Regions from separate parts of the Undibacterium sp. Ji50W genome, predicted to be linked through region 4. Evidence: predicted binding sites of a transcription regulator. Region 4 holds the regulator's gene; each other region holds the start of a gene.
The links. Region 4 encodes sigma-54, which starts transcription at its own class of promoters, with help from an activator protein. Its sites were predicted from a motif close to TGGCANGNAANCTGCTTT; they were not measured.

Region 1 (3,149 bases), on a different contig from region 4:
GGTCAGGCAATTGTCGATGGCTTGCGGCGTCGTGCCCCAGTCTTCATGCAGCTTCAAGCCTATGGCACCGGCCCTTACCTGCTCTTCCAGCGGTAAAGGCAGGCTGACATTACCCTTACCCATAAAACCCAGGTTCATGGGAAAAGCATCTGCCGCCATCAACATGGAATGCAGATGCCAGGGCCCCGGGGTGCAGGTGGTGGCTGCCGTGCCAGTGGCCGGGCCTGTGCCGCCGCCCAGCATGGTGGTGACGCCGCTCATCAGCGCTTCTTCAATCTGTTGCGGGCAAATAAAATGAATGTGTGAATCAATACCGCCCGCGGTCACGATCTTGCCTTCACCGGCAATGATTTCTGTCGCGCCACCAATGGCCATGTCCACGCCAGACTGTATGTCAGGGTTGCCGGCCTTGCCTATGCAAGCAATCAAACCATTTTTAATACCGATATCTGCCTTGACGATGCCCCAGTGATCAATAATGACCGCATTGGTGATGACTGTATCCATGACTTCGGCATGTGGTCTTTGTGACTGGCCCATGCCGTCACGAATCACCTTGCCACCGCCAAACTTCACCTCTTCACCGTAAATGGCAAAGTCTTTTTCAATTTCTATGAACAGGCCGGTATCTGCCAGACGGATGCGGTCACCTGTGGTCGGGCCAAACATTTCAGCATAAGCGTGACGCGAAATTTTCATAGCGCCCCCATCACTTTGCCGCTGAAGCCATAGACTTTTCTGTCACCAGCCAAGGCCACCAGCTCTATACTGCGATGCTGCCCCGGTTCAAAACGGATGGCCGTGCCAGCAGCAATGTTCAGGCGCATGCCGTAGGCCAGTTGACGTTCAAATTGCAGGGATGGGTTGGTTTCATAAAAATGAAAATGTGAACCAACCTGTATCGGCCTGTCGCCGCTATTGGCCACAGTAATGCTGACGACGGTGCGACCCACGTTCAATTCAATGTCCCCATCCTCTATCAGGGTTTCGCCTGGTATCATTGTCTTCTCCTAAGGAATGGGGTGATGGACGGTAACCAGCTTGCTGCCATCCGGGAAGGTTGCTTCAACCTGGATATCAGGAATCATTTCCGGCACCCCTTCCATGACATCGGCACGGCTGAGTATTTGCGTGCCTTCCGACATCAGTTCTGCCACCGTCCTGCCATCGCGTGCGCCTTCCATGATGGCTGCGGTGATCAGGGCGACTGCTTCCGGGTAATTCAGTTTCAGGCCACGTGCCTTGCGCCGCTCTGCCAGCAAGGCGGCGGTAAATATCAGCAATTTATCTTTTTCTCTGGGTGTCAGATCCATATCTTCTTTCTTGTCATCTGCGTAGTAACTGCGCTTTCCCATTATTTCGGTTGATTTTCAAAATAACAAGTAGTCAGATACCGAATATCAACTTTTACTACTCAAACATTATTAAAAGCAACACAGCAAGTTTTGAACCAAGCCTAAGTAAGCCTATGCAAGCCATATTGCATGACTGCGCACCAAATAAAGGCACATCTATCACCAATAGGGTGCAATTTTAATAAATATCAGATTAACAGCCCTGCAGAAAAATAGTTGGAACTTTTGAGCTGGTTCAGAGTAATACATACAAGAGACCTTGTTCCACCAAAACCAAATCCAAGCTGAAGACAACCGCACACGAATGAAAACAGATACCGGGGATACAGACTCCAGCTTGCTAAGGCAAATGCGTGATGGCGATGCTGCGGCATTCCAGCGTCTGTACCAACGCCATCAAGGACCGATTTATCGTTATGCCCTGATGCGCTGCGGCCAAAGCGCGCTGGCCGCCGATGTCGTGCAGGACGTATTCATGGGCTTGCTGACCAGGTCGTATCGCTATGACGCTGGCCTGGGTAATTTGCAAAATTTTTTGTTTGGCGTTGCCAGGAACCTGCTGCTGAAACAAGACCAGGCCCAACGCCGCCATCAGCCATTGCCAGCTCAGGGGGATGAAGACCAGGAAGAAGTATTGATGAGCGAAACGGCAGAAACCTCAGACGCCATCTTCAGCCAGCAGTTGACAGAACATGTAAGACAGGCAGTGAGCGTGCTGCGCCCGCATTATCGTGACGTGATTATTTTGTATGAGCTGCAAGAACTTTCGTATGCAGAAATCGCCGTGATTTGTAGCATAGACATAGGCACTGTGCGTTCTCGTTTGTCCAGGGCGCGTGCCACCATCTTGCAGTACAGCGACAGAATGGGATGGCGCACGGAACTGGCCATGCGCACGACAACAGCATCAGCAACCGCATCAAGAGCAAACGCAACAATGACAGGAACAGAACAATGACATCCCCAGTAAATTCCGTGAATGATGCAGGCAACATGGACGCCGCGCTGGACAGGCAATTCAGCATCCTGCGTGAAGAACTGCAACAACTGGATGCCCCAGCAGCAACTGAACAGCTTTTATTGAAAGCCTTTGCCAACCAGCAAGCCAAAGACAAAAAGCAGGCGCGCATCAGGCGCTGGCACCTATGGCTGGGCGGCATGTTGACAGTAGGTGGCAGCCTGGGCCTGTTCATGATGATGGTGCTGGCCCCTACCCGCATGCAAGACCCGGCACCACCCAATACTGCCTATGCCAACGCAGATTTGCCACCCTTTAATTTGCCACCCTTCATCGCCCTGGTGCCACTGGAACGCCTGAACAATGAAACACCGCGCATGCTGGAAGCAGAAGTACCCGCTGCATGGCTGGCCAGCCTGGGCATGCCGGTCAACCCCGAAATGGCCGGCGACCTGGTACAAGCCCAGATGCTGGTGGATGCTGATGGTACGCCCCTGGCCATGCGCCTGCTCAAATATTAAAACCCTTTTCCAGCACTGACTGAAACACTGACTAAACAAACAGATTTTTAAGCTACCCGACAAAACAAGGACACCCCATGAACGGCAAACTCCCCCTCTTTATTCTCCTCGGATCTTCCTGGGCAATGGCACAAGCCAACGTCATCAACGACAATGCGGCACCAGAACCGGCAGAAGAAAAACAGTCCGGCCAACGGATAGAAATAATACAGGTGACCCCAATGGCACCCATGGCACCGATGCCGCCAATGGCCCCCATGAGCCCAATGACGCCCATGACGCCAATCACTCCTCTGCCGCCCTTGGCCGCACTGG
Region 2 (3,149 bases), on a different contig from region 4:
GTCAAAAAAGCGCGGTATCTGGTCTTGCAACTGCGGGACTTCTTTTTGCAAGATCGGTATCATGATCAGAAGCATGGCCAGGACGACTGCAATCAGCACCACAATAATCAGGGTTGCGGCCACCGAACGTGGCAGGCCAAATCTGCGTATGCGCAGCGCACATAGCTTGTCCACCCAGGGTGTCAGCACATAGGACAGGATGCTGGCAACGATGAAAGGCATCAGCACCGGGCCCAGCAGTGATAGCAACAGCAGCAGGCCAAATGCCAGGGCCAGCCACAGCATGGATTGTTTTTGCTCCGACGTAAAAGAAAATGGCATTTTATGGCTGCTTAGTAGTCAATATAGTAGTCAATAGTAGTCAAGGTGACATCGAATTTACTGCATGGTCCCAAAAAACAGAGTTTTCGCGGTCAATTTGTTAAAATAGCGGTTTTGCCGGACTTTTCTGGCAATTCCTCTATTTTACCGCCTCCTGCCCCTATTGCCGAATATCATGAGCACTTCTACCCCTGTTTCTCTCTCTTACGCCGACGCTGGTGTCGATATGGTCGCTGGCGACGCCCTGGTTGACGCCATCAAACCTTTTGCCAAACGAACAATGCGCGAAGGTGTCATGGCTGGCATAGGCGGTTTTGGCGCCATGTTTGAAGTCAGCAAAAAATACAAGGAACCTGTCCTGGTTTCCGGCACCGATGGCGTGGGCACCAAGCTGAAACTGGCTTTTCACCTCAACAAGCATGACACGGTAGGCATCGATCTGGTGGCCATGAGTGTCAATGACATCCTGGTGCAAGGTGCAGAACCCTTGTTCTTCCTCGACTATTTTGCCTGCGGCAAGCTGGACGTGACAACTGCTACCGACGTCATCAAGGGCGTGGCCTTTGGTTGCGAACAAGCCGGTTGCGCCCTGATCGGCGGTGAAACGGCCGAAATGCCCTCCATGTACCCTGATGGTGAATATGACCTGGCCGGTTTTGCAGTTGGTGCCGTAGAAAAATCCAAAATCATTGATGGCAGCAAGATACAGCCCGGTGACGTGATTCTGGGTCTGGCTTCGTCCGGCATCCATTCCAACGGCTTCTCGCTGGTACGCAAGATCATTGAAGTCGCCAAGCCAGACCTGAGTGCCGATTTTCATGGTCGCAGCCTGGGCGATACCCTGATGGCACCTACCCGCATCTACGTCAAACCTTTGCTGGCCCTGATGGAATCCCTGGAAGTCAAAGGCATGGCCCACATCACCGGTGGTGGTTTGGTTGAAAACGTCCCGCGTGTATTGGGTGACAAACTGACTGCCGTCCTGCATAAAGATGCCTGGACTCTGCCACCCTTGTTCACCTGGCTGCAACAGCATGGTGGTGTGGCCGACGCAGAAATGCACCGCGTCTTCAATTGCGGCATAGGCATGGTGGTGATTGTCGCAGCTGAGCTGGCAGATGCTGCCCTGGCACAATTGGCCGCAGCCGGTGAAACCGTATACCGGATTGGTGAAATCCGTGCCCGTGCCGGCGATGAGCATCAGACTATCGTAGTCTAGTATCGTCGATACTATATCCGTAGCAATGCAACCTGCCAGCCAGGTTGCGTGTTGTCTGTAGCATCCCAGCCCCGCGTTTCTGTCCGCGTTTTTGTCCGCATTCCTCCTGCGTTCTTTTCAGCCTCGCATTCGGCTGGCATATTTTGCGCGCTAAACAACACCCCTTTCTGAGCAAAACCCTGTTCCTGCAAATCGCTGAGTGAACTGGCACGTTTCTTGATATGCTGTTGTTGTACTGTAACCGCGAGACTTGAACATGGCAAAATTTTTCAATGAAATGGCGGCCGTTTATGCAGGCACGCCCAGCAATAACAGTCACACCCGCGAGCATTATCGCGAATTTTGCACCTGGCTGGCACAGCAGTCTGCAGAACAGCTACAGCGCAAGCGCGCCGAAGCCGACCTCAGCTTCCGCCGCGTCGGCATCACCTTTGCTGTCTATGGTGATGATGCCGGTACCGAACGCCTGATCCCCTTTGACATCATCCCCAGGATCATTCCTGCGAATGAATGGGCGCAATTGCAAAAAGGCCTGGTCCAGCGGGTGCAGGCACTGAATATGTTCATTCATGATATTTATCATGACCAGAAGATCATCAAGGCAGGCATTATCCCTGCCGGACAAATATACAAAAACGCACAATACCGGCCAGAAATGCAGGGTATTTCGGTCGCTTCGGATATTTATGCCCATATTGCCGGAGTGGATATCGTGCGTGCCGGCGAAGGCGAGTTTTATGTGCTGGAAGATAATTTGCGCGTGCCTTCCGGCGTGTCTTACATGCTGGAAGATCGCAAGATGATGATGCGCCTCTTCCCCGAGCTGTTTACCCGCAACAAGATTGCCCCGGTTGATCACTATCCCGACATGTTACTGGACAATTTACGCTCGGTAGCACCCATGGGCGTGGATGACCCGACAGTAGTGGTCATGACCCCCGGCATGTATAACTCGGCCTATTTTGAACATGCTTTCCTGGCGCAGCAAATGGGGGTGGAACTGGTGGAAGGCCAGGATTTGTTCGTCAATGACAACACCGTTTTCATGCGTACGACGCGCGGGCCGAAGCGGGTGGACGTGATTTATCGTCGTATTGATGATGATTTCCTTGACCCGCTGGCTTTCCGTCCGGATTCTTCGCTTGGGGTTCCTGGCCTGCTGTCAGTCTACCGTGCCGGTCGGGTCACCCTGGCGAATGCCATCGGTACTGGTGTGGCAGATGACAAATCCATCTATCCTTTTGTACCGGACATGATCAAGTTTTACCTGTCTGAAGAAGCGATATTGAATAATGTACCGACTTTTCAATGCCGCAAACCGGAAGACCTGTCCTACACCCTGGCCAACCTGTCCGAACTGGTGGTCAAGGAAGTGCATGGGGCTGGCGGTTACGGCATGCTGGTAGGTCCTGCTTCCAGCAAGCAGCAGATAGAAGATTTCCGCCAGCGCCTGCTGGCCAAGCCGGATGGCTATATCGCCCAGCCCACGCTGGCATTGTCATCCTGCCCGACTTTTGTTGAAAATGGCATCGCCCCCAGACATATTGATTTGCGCCCCTTTGTATTGTCAGGCAAGCATATCTCCATGGTGCCGGGCGGCCTGACCCGC
Region 3 (3,149 bases), on a different contig from region 4:
TTCATTCCTGGCGTAACACAGTGGCGAACTGCCATCACAGCAACCACCCGACTGGAAAAATAATAGCGGACCGTATTTGTTTTGCAGCGCACTGATAAATTCCAGCGCAGCAGGTGTAGCGGTGACGCGGGCAGGTGCGTTGGTCATTTTTTTCTGTATCCTATGTTTTTTTTGTTACTTCATTTAACAAAAATCCAGATATAAATTCCCTCCCTTTCAAGGGGAGGGTTAGGGTGGGGATGGGTTTCAGTTGATGGGCCATTATTCCATTTTCTGAAGAACCCCATCCCCATCCCAACCATTCCACTGCGCCGCTTGCATGCGGCTTAGATATTTGTGGCGCAAAGCAATGCTTTGCGAATTCCCACAAATATCCCCTTGAAGGGGAAGGAGCTAAAATCCTGACGGTTTCCTGCTTTCCTCCGTGCCTCTGTGTTGAGAGGTCTTGAACTTAATGGTTACTAAAAGAACCCCATCGCATTCGGGTTATAGCTCACCAGCAGGTTTTTGGTCTGCTGATAGTGATCCAGCATCATCTTGTGGTTTTCACGACCTATGCCGGATTGTTTGTAACCACCAAAGGCCGCATGGGCTGGATACAGATGGTAGCAATTGGTCCAGACGCGGCCAGCTTCTATGGCGCGACCAACACGGAATGCGCGTGAGCCGTCGCGTGTCCACAAGCCAGAACCCAGACCGTACAAGGTATCGTTGGCAATCGAGAGTGCCTCTTCTTCATCCTTGAAGGTGGTGACCGACACCACTGGCCCAAAGATTTCTTCCTGGAAGATGCGCATCTTGTTATGACCCTGGAAGATCGTTGGCTTGACGTAATAACCCTTGGCCAGATCACCATCCAGCATATTTCTTTCACCACCCAGCAAGAGTTGTGCACCTTCCTGTTTGCCTATGTCCAGATAAGACAGGATTTTTTCCAGTTGTTCCTGCGATGCCTGCGCACCTATCATGGTCGTACTGTCGAGAGGGTTGCCCTGCTTGATGGCGGCGACACGCTTGATGGCTCTTGCCATGAATTGATCGTAAATGGATTCCTGTATCAACACGCGCGAAGGACAGGTACAGACTTCGCCCTGGTTCAACGCAAACATGGCAAAGCCTTCCAGGCATTTATCGAAGAAGGCATCATCATGATCCATGACATCGGCAAAGAAAATATTCGGCGATTTACCGCCCAGTTCCAAAGTCACCGGGATGATATTTTGCGACGCATATTGCATGATCAGACGACCGGTGCCGGTTTCACCTGTGAAGGCGATCTTGGCGATACGTTTGCTGCTCGCCAATGGCTTGCCAGCTTCCAGACCAAAGCCGTTGACGATATTCAAGACACCGGGCGGCAATAAATCCTTGATCAGGTCGATCAAGACCATGATGGAAGCGGGGGTTTGTTCTGCCGGTTTCAGGACAATGCAATTACCTGCGGCCAGTGCCGGTGCCACCTTCCAGACGGCCATCAGGATGGGGAAATTCCAGGGGATGATCTGGCCGACCACACCCAGAGGTTCATGGAAATGATAGGCATACGTCTGCTCATCAATTTGCGCAACCGAACCTTCTTGTGCACGTATGCAGCCAGCGAAATAGCGGAAGTGATCGATGGCCAACGGTATATCCGCCGCCATGGTTTCGCGTATGGGTTTGCCATTGTCTATGGTCTCTGCCGTTGCCAGCAGGCTCAGATTGGCTTCCATGCGGTCGGCGATTTTGTTGAGTATGTTGGAACGTTCCGCCAGCGAGGTCTTGCCCCAGGCTTTCTTGGCTGCATGGGCGGCATCCAGGGCCAGTTCCACATCTTCTGTCGTTGAACGCGCGACTTCGCAAAAAGCCTGGCCGATGACGGGGCTGATATTCTCAAAATATTCACCCTTGACCGGTGCTACAAATTTGCCACCGATAAAATTATCGTAGCGTTTAGCGAAAGGATTGCTGATACCCAGTTTGCTGATGTCTGCCATGTTCATGATGGTGATCTCCGTTGTTTGTTAGAGGGTGCGCATAGGTAATGCGACACATCGATAACAACGCAAACGGCGTGCCATGCTGGAGATGTTGAACTGGCGAAATAGTTGGGCGTAAAAGGCAGATGAATTCCCTCCCCTTGAAGGGGGAAGGAGCAAATATGGCAAAATATTCAGATAGGAGTAACTGTGTACTTGTGTTGCAGCAAGTGCGAGCTTGTCACATTATTTCGCAACACTGGTCAGACTGTCACAATTTGGGACAGTTGGATAAATCACATATTCCTTCCCTTCAGGGGGAAGGAATATGCAGGCTGCAATATTATTACCCACGCAATTTCGCAAACGCCGCAGCCATCGCATTGCCAGCAGGTGCTGGTGCCTGGGCTTGTGAACGGTGTTGATTCAAGCGCTTGGCATCGTTACGGTCGCCGCGCTGTTCAGGTTTGCTGCCGGCTACCGGTGCCGCATCCGTCAGGCGCATGGTTAGCGCAATACGCTGGCGTTTTACATCCACTTCCAATACCTTCACCTTAACTACCTGGCCAGCCTTGACCACGGTATGCGGGTCTTTGACAAAGGTGTTCGACAGCGCCGAGATATGCACCAGACCATCCTGGTGTACACCGATATCAACAAAAGCGCCAAAGGCGGCCACGTTGGTAACCACGCCTTCCAGTATCATGTCTGGACGCAAGTCCTTGATTTCTTCCACGCCATCTTTAAAGGTGGCAGTAGTGAATTCAGGACGTGGATCACGACCCGGTTTTTCCAGTTCGCGGATGATGTCGGTAATGGTAGGCACGCCGAATTTTTCGTCGGCATATTTGGCCGGGTTCAAAGATTTCAGCAAGCCAGCATCACCAATAACACCCTTCACGTCCTTCTTGATGTCAGCCAGAATTTTTTCTACCAGCGGATAAGATTCAGGATGGACTGCGGATGCATCCAGCGGGTTGCTGCCGTTCATGATGCGCAAGAAACCGGCTGCCTGTTCAAAAGTCTTGTCGCCCAGACGTGGTACTGCACGCAAGTCAGAACGTGAGCTGAACATACCCTTGGCATCGCGGAAATTGACGATGCTTTGCGCCACGCTGGACGACAGGCCGGAGACACGCGCCAGCAAAGGTGCAGAAGCAGTATTCACATCCACACCAACCGCATTTACGC
Region 4 (3,149 bases):
AAGCAAGAAAAGGGAGTAGCTGCCGGGCTACCCCCGGCTGGCAATCTTAAATACTGTGGGTAAGTACATAAAAGCTAAACACGTAAAACAATGCCGACCTGACATTAAATCAGACCGTGGTATGCCAAACGTTGCTAGATCGCCGGCCCGCTATATTCCTGCCTACGTAGGAAGGGAAGTAATACCTGTACAGCTTGTCAGAGGGCAATCCATTTAGTGATTTGAATATATGATTTATTTCAAACCATTCACCCAACAAAAAAGGACGCTTTTCGCGTCCTTGTTTTGGATACCCGCAACCCGAAGGCAGGGGTGGTGAGTCTTATGAAGCCGATGCCGGATCAGGTATGTGCTTGATGGCGTCGTGCTGATGGTTTTGTATCTTGTCTTTGTGCTTGATGACCTGGCGATCCAGTTTGTCTACCAGCGTATCGATCGCAGCATACAGATCATGCGCCAGACTTTCTACATGAATATCTTTGCCACTGATATGCAGATTAATGTCGGCTTTGTGTCGTTTTTCCTTTTCCCGGAGCTTGTCCACCGTCAGGATGACGGCGATATCAATGACCTGGTCGAAATGTCGCCTGATACGTTCTAGTTTGGTATGTACATATTCACGAATTGCAGGAGTTACTTCGACGTGATGTCCACTGATGGTGAGATTCATACTGTGCTCCTATAGTGATGTTGCTTGCTGTAACGATAAGCTCATTGCTGTCTTATTGCCTTGAGCTAAATCATATATAGCAATTCAAACTGTGATTACAAGGACTTGCTTACAAAGATTTACGCAAACTCACTGGGGGGATTTTTAGGGCTTCACGGTATTTGGCAACTGTCCGTCGGGCAATTACCATGCCCTGTTCACCCAGCATGTCTGCAATTTTGCTATCAGAGAGTGGGCTTTTCTGGTCTTCTGCTCCTATCAACTGCTTGATGAGTGCGCGTATCGCGGTGGAAGATGCTTCTCCCCCTGTTTCCGTCGCGACATGGCTGCCGAAAAAGTATTTCAACTCAAACATGCCGTGAGGGGTCAGCATGTATTTTTGAGTTGTTACACGTGAGATAGTGCTCTCGTGTAATCCTAGTGTATCAGCAATTTCGCGCAAAACAAGGGGGCGCATGGCGACAGCACCATGTGTGAAAAAATTGCGTTGTCTTTCAACTATTGCTTGTGCAACGCGCAAAATGGTGTCGAAACGTTGCCGCATGTTCTTGATGAGCCAGCGCGCCTCTTGTAGCTGTGAGCCGAGTCCGCCTTCCCCCCGATTTTGCTTCATGATGTTGGCATACATGCTACTGACCCGCAATTTGGGCATGACATCCTGATTCAGCGTGACTTGCCAGCCATTGCCTGATTTTTTGACGATGACGTCTGGTACCACATAATCCGATTCATCGACTGCAAAGTCGATACCCGGACGGGGTTTGCACAGTCTGATGACAGTTTGTGCGTCGCGCAAATCTTCGTCGTCGCAGTCGAGAATTTTCTTGAGTTTGGTGAAGTCTCTTTGTGCAAATAAAGTCAGTTGCGTTTCGACAATCTGCAAGGCCAGCCTGCGTGTCACGAAAGCAATGTTAGGCAGGCGTTTGATTTGCAGGGCCAGGCATTCAGAAGGTGTGCGAGCGCCCACACCGGCCGGGTCGAAGCTCTGCAGCATGTTCAGGGCAAATGCCAGCTCTTCTGGCTCCACGCACAACTCCAGTGGCAGGCTGGCATGGATTTCATCCAGGGTTTCTGTCAGGTAGCCATTGTTGTCAATGGCATCAATCATCAACTCGACCAGGGCGCGGTCACGCAGCTCGCGCAGGTTAAGGCGCATTTGTTCCTGCAGATGTTCACGCAGGGTGATGTGGGCAGCACCCAGTTGCGGGCGGCCATCTTCGTCATCGCTGCTTTTGCTGCCATGATGCACATCATCAAAACTCCAGTCCTCTTCACTGGCGCTGGTGGCTTCGTTGCTGACGGCGCTATCGGCATCACCCTGAACTTCCGTGGTGCTGTTGCTTTCTTCGCGGGATGCAGGGGCTTCCATCCCTGCATCGGCGGCGGTGCTACTGGTATTGATGGCGCCATCGGCCAACAGCCGCACGGCATGGTCCAGTGGATCATCCACACGCTCCAGCATGGGATTTTCGATGAGCAGGGTTTCCAGCTCCTGGTGCAATTCCAATGTGGACAATTGCAGCAAGCGTATAGATTGCTGCAATTGAGGCGTCAATGCCAGATGCTGGGATGTGCGTAGTTGCAGGCTTTGTTTCATGATGATTCCCGTCACATCCGGAAATGTTCTCCCAGATAGACGCGACGCACGGATTCATTTTGTATGATGTCGTCTGGCTTGCCGCTGGCCAGTACAGCGCCCTGATTGATGATGTAGGCATGATCGCAGATGCCCAGGGTTTCACGCACGTTGTGGTCGGTAATCAGCACGCCGATACCGCGCTCCTTGAGGAAGCGCACAATACGCTGGATTTCAATCACGGCTATCGGGTCAACACCGGCAAAGGGTTCATCCAGCAAGACGAAGCGCGGATTAGTGGCGAGGGCGCGGGCAATTTCTACCCGCCGGCGTTCACCGCCTGATAGTGACAGCGCCTGGTTTTCCCTGATCTTTTCAATCTGCAAATCGGCCAGCAAGGCGTTGAGTCTTTTGACAATGGATTTTTCTGAAAGAAATTTTCCATTGGCATCTTTTTGCAATTCCAGTACGGCGCGGATATTGTCTTCTACCGTCAGCTTGCGAAATACAGATGCTTCCTGCGGCAGGTAAGACAAACCCAGCACGGCTCTCTGGTGTATCGGCAGTTGTGAGATATTGACGGCATCGATCGTGATGTCGCCGGCGTCGGATGGTACCAGGCCAACGATCATGTAGAAAGAAGTGGTTTTGCCAGCGCCGTTCGGGCCCAGCAAGCCAACCACTTCGCCGCTTTTCACTTCCAGTGAGACGTCGCGCACCACTTGGCGCGCACCGTAGCGTTTTTGCAATCCCTTGACGAGCAAGGTACTAGGCGTGGCAGTCATTTAATTGGTCTGTTTGGGTTGCAGGGTGATTTTGACGCGGCTAGGACCATCTACATGCTGGCCCGTGGTTGAATTGGTACCGACCGCGATATCATTTTTACTGTCATAGGACAGGTAT

Region 1: a site for sigma-54 is predicted at 1,436-1,453, ahead of ACO0K9_RS04345 (urease subunit gamma). Genes of this name have one in related genera too.
Region 2: a site for sigma-54 is predicted at 1,746-1,763, ahead of ACO0K9_RS15805 (circularly permuted type 2 ATP-grasp protein). Genes of this name have one in related genera too.
Region 3: a site for sigma-54 is predicted at 2,042-2,059, ahead of adh (aldehyde dehydrogenase). Genes of this name have one in related genera too.

Annotation. Positions count from the first base shown of each region.
Region 1 covers NZ_JBMPOX010000001.1:1,022,050-1,025,198, forward strand. The annotation lists gene ureC (urease subunit alpha) at 1-699, opposite strand, end outside; gene ACO0K9_RS04340 (urease subunit beta) at 696-1,001, opposite strand; gene ACO0K9_RS04345 (urease subunit gamma) at 1,011-1,313, opposite strand; gene ACO0K9_RS04350 (RNA polymerase sigma factor) at 1,660-2,313, shown strand; gene ACO0K9_RS04355 (hypothetical protein) at 2,310-2,834, shown strand; gene ACO0K9_RS04360 (hypothetical protein) at 2,912-3,149, shown strand, end outside.
Region 2 covers NZ_JBMPOX010000010.1:128,770-131,918, forward strand. The annotation lists gene ACO0K9_RS15795 (AI-2E family transporter) at 1-321, opposite strand, end outside; gene purM (phosphoribosylformylglycinamidine cyclo-ligase) at 497-1,540, shown strand; gene ACO0K9_RS15805 (circularly permuted type 2 ATP-grasp protein) at 1,797-3,149, shown strand, end outside.
Region 3 covers NZ_JBMPOX010000003.1:23,880-27,028, reverse strand. The annotation lists gene ACO0K9_RS07075 (DUF779 domain-containing protein) at 1-147, opposite strand, end outside; gene adh (aldehyde dehydrogenase) at 462-1,982, opposite strand; gene ACO0K9_RS07065 (Tex family protein) at 2,305-3,149, opposite strand, start outside.
Region 4 covers NZ_JBMPOX010000024.1:54,855-58,003, forward strand. The annotation lists gene hpf (ribosome hibernation-promoting factor, HPF/YfiA family) at 323-670, opposite strand; gene ACO0K9_RS24140 (RNA polymerase factor sigma-54) at 780-2,267, opposite strand; gene lptB (LPS export ABC transporter ATP-binding protein) at 2,279-3,031, opposite strand; gene lptA (lipopolysaccharide transport periplasmic protein LptA) at 3,032-3,149, opposite strand, start outside.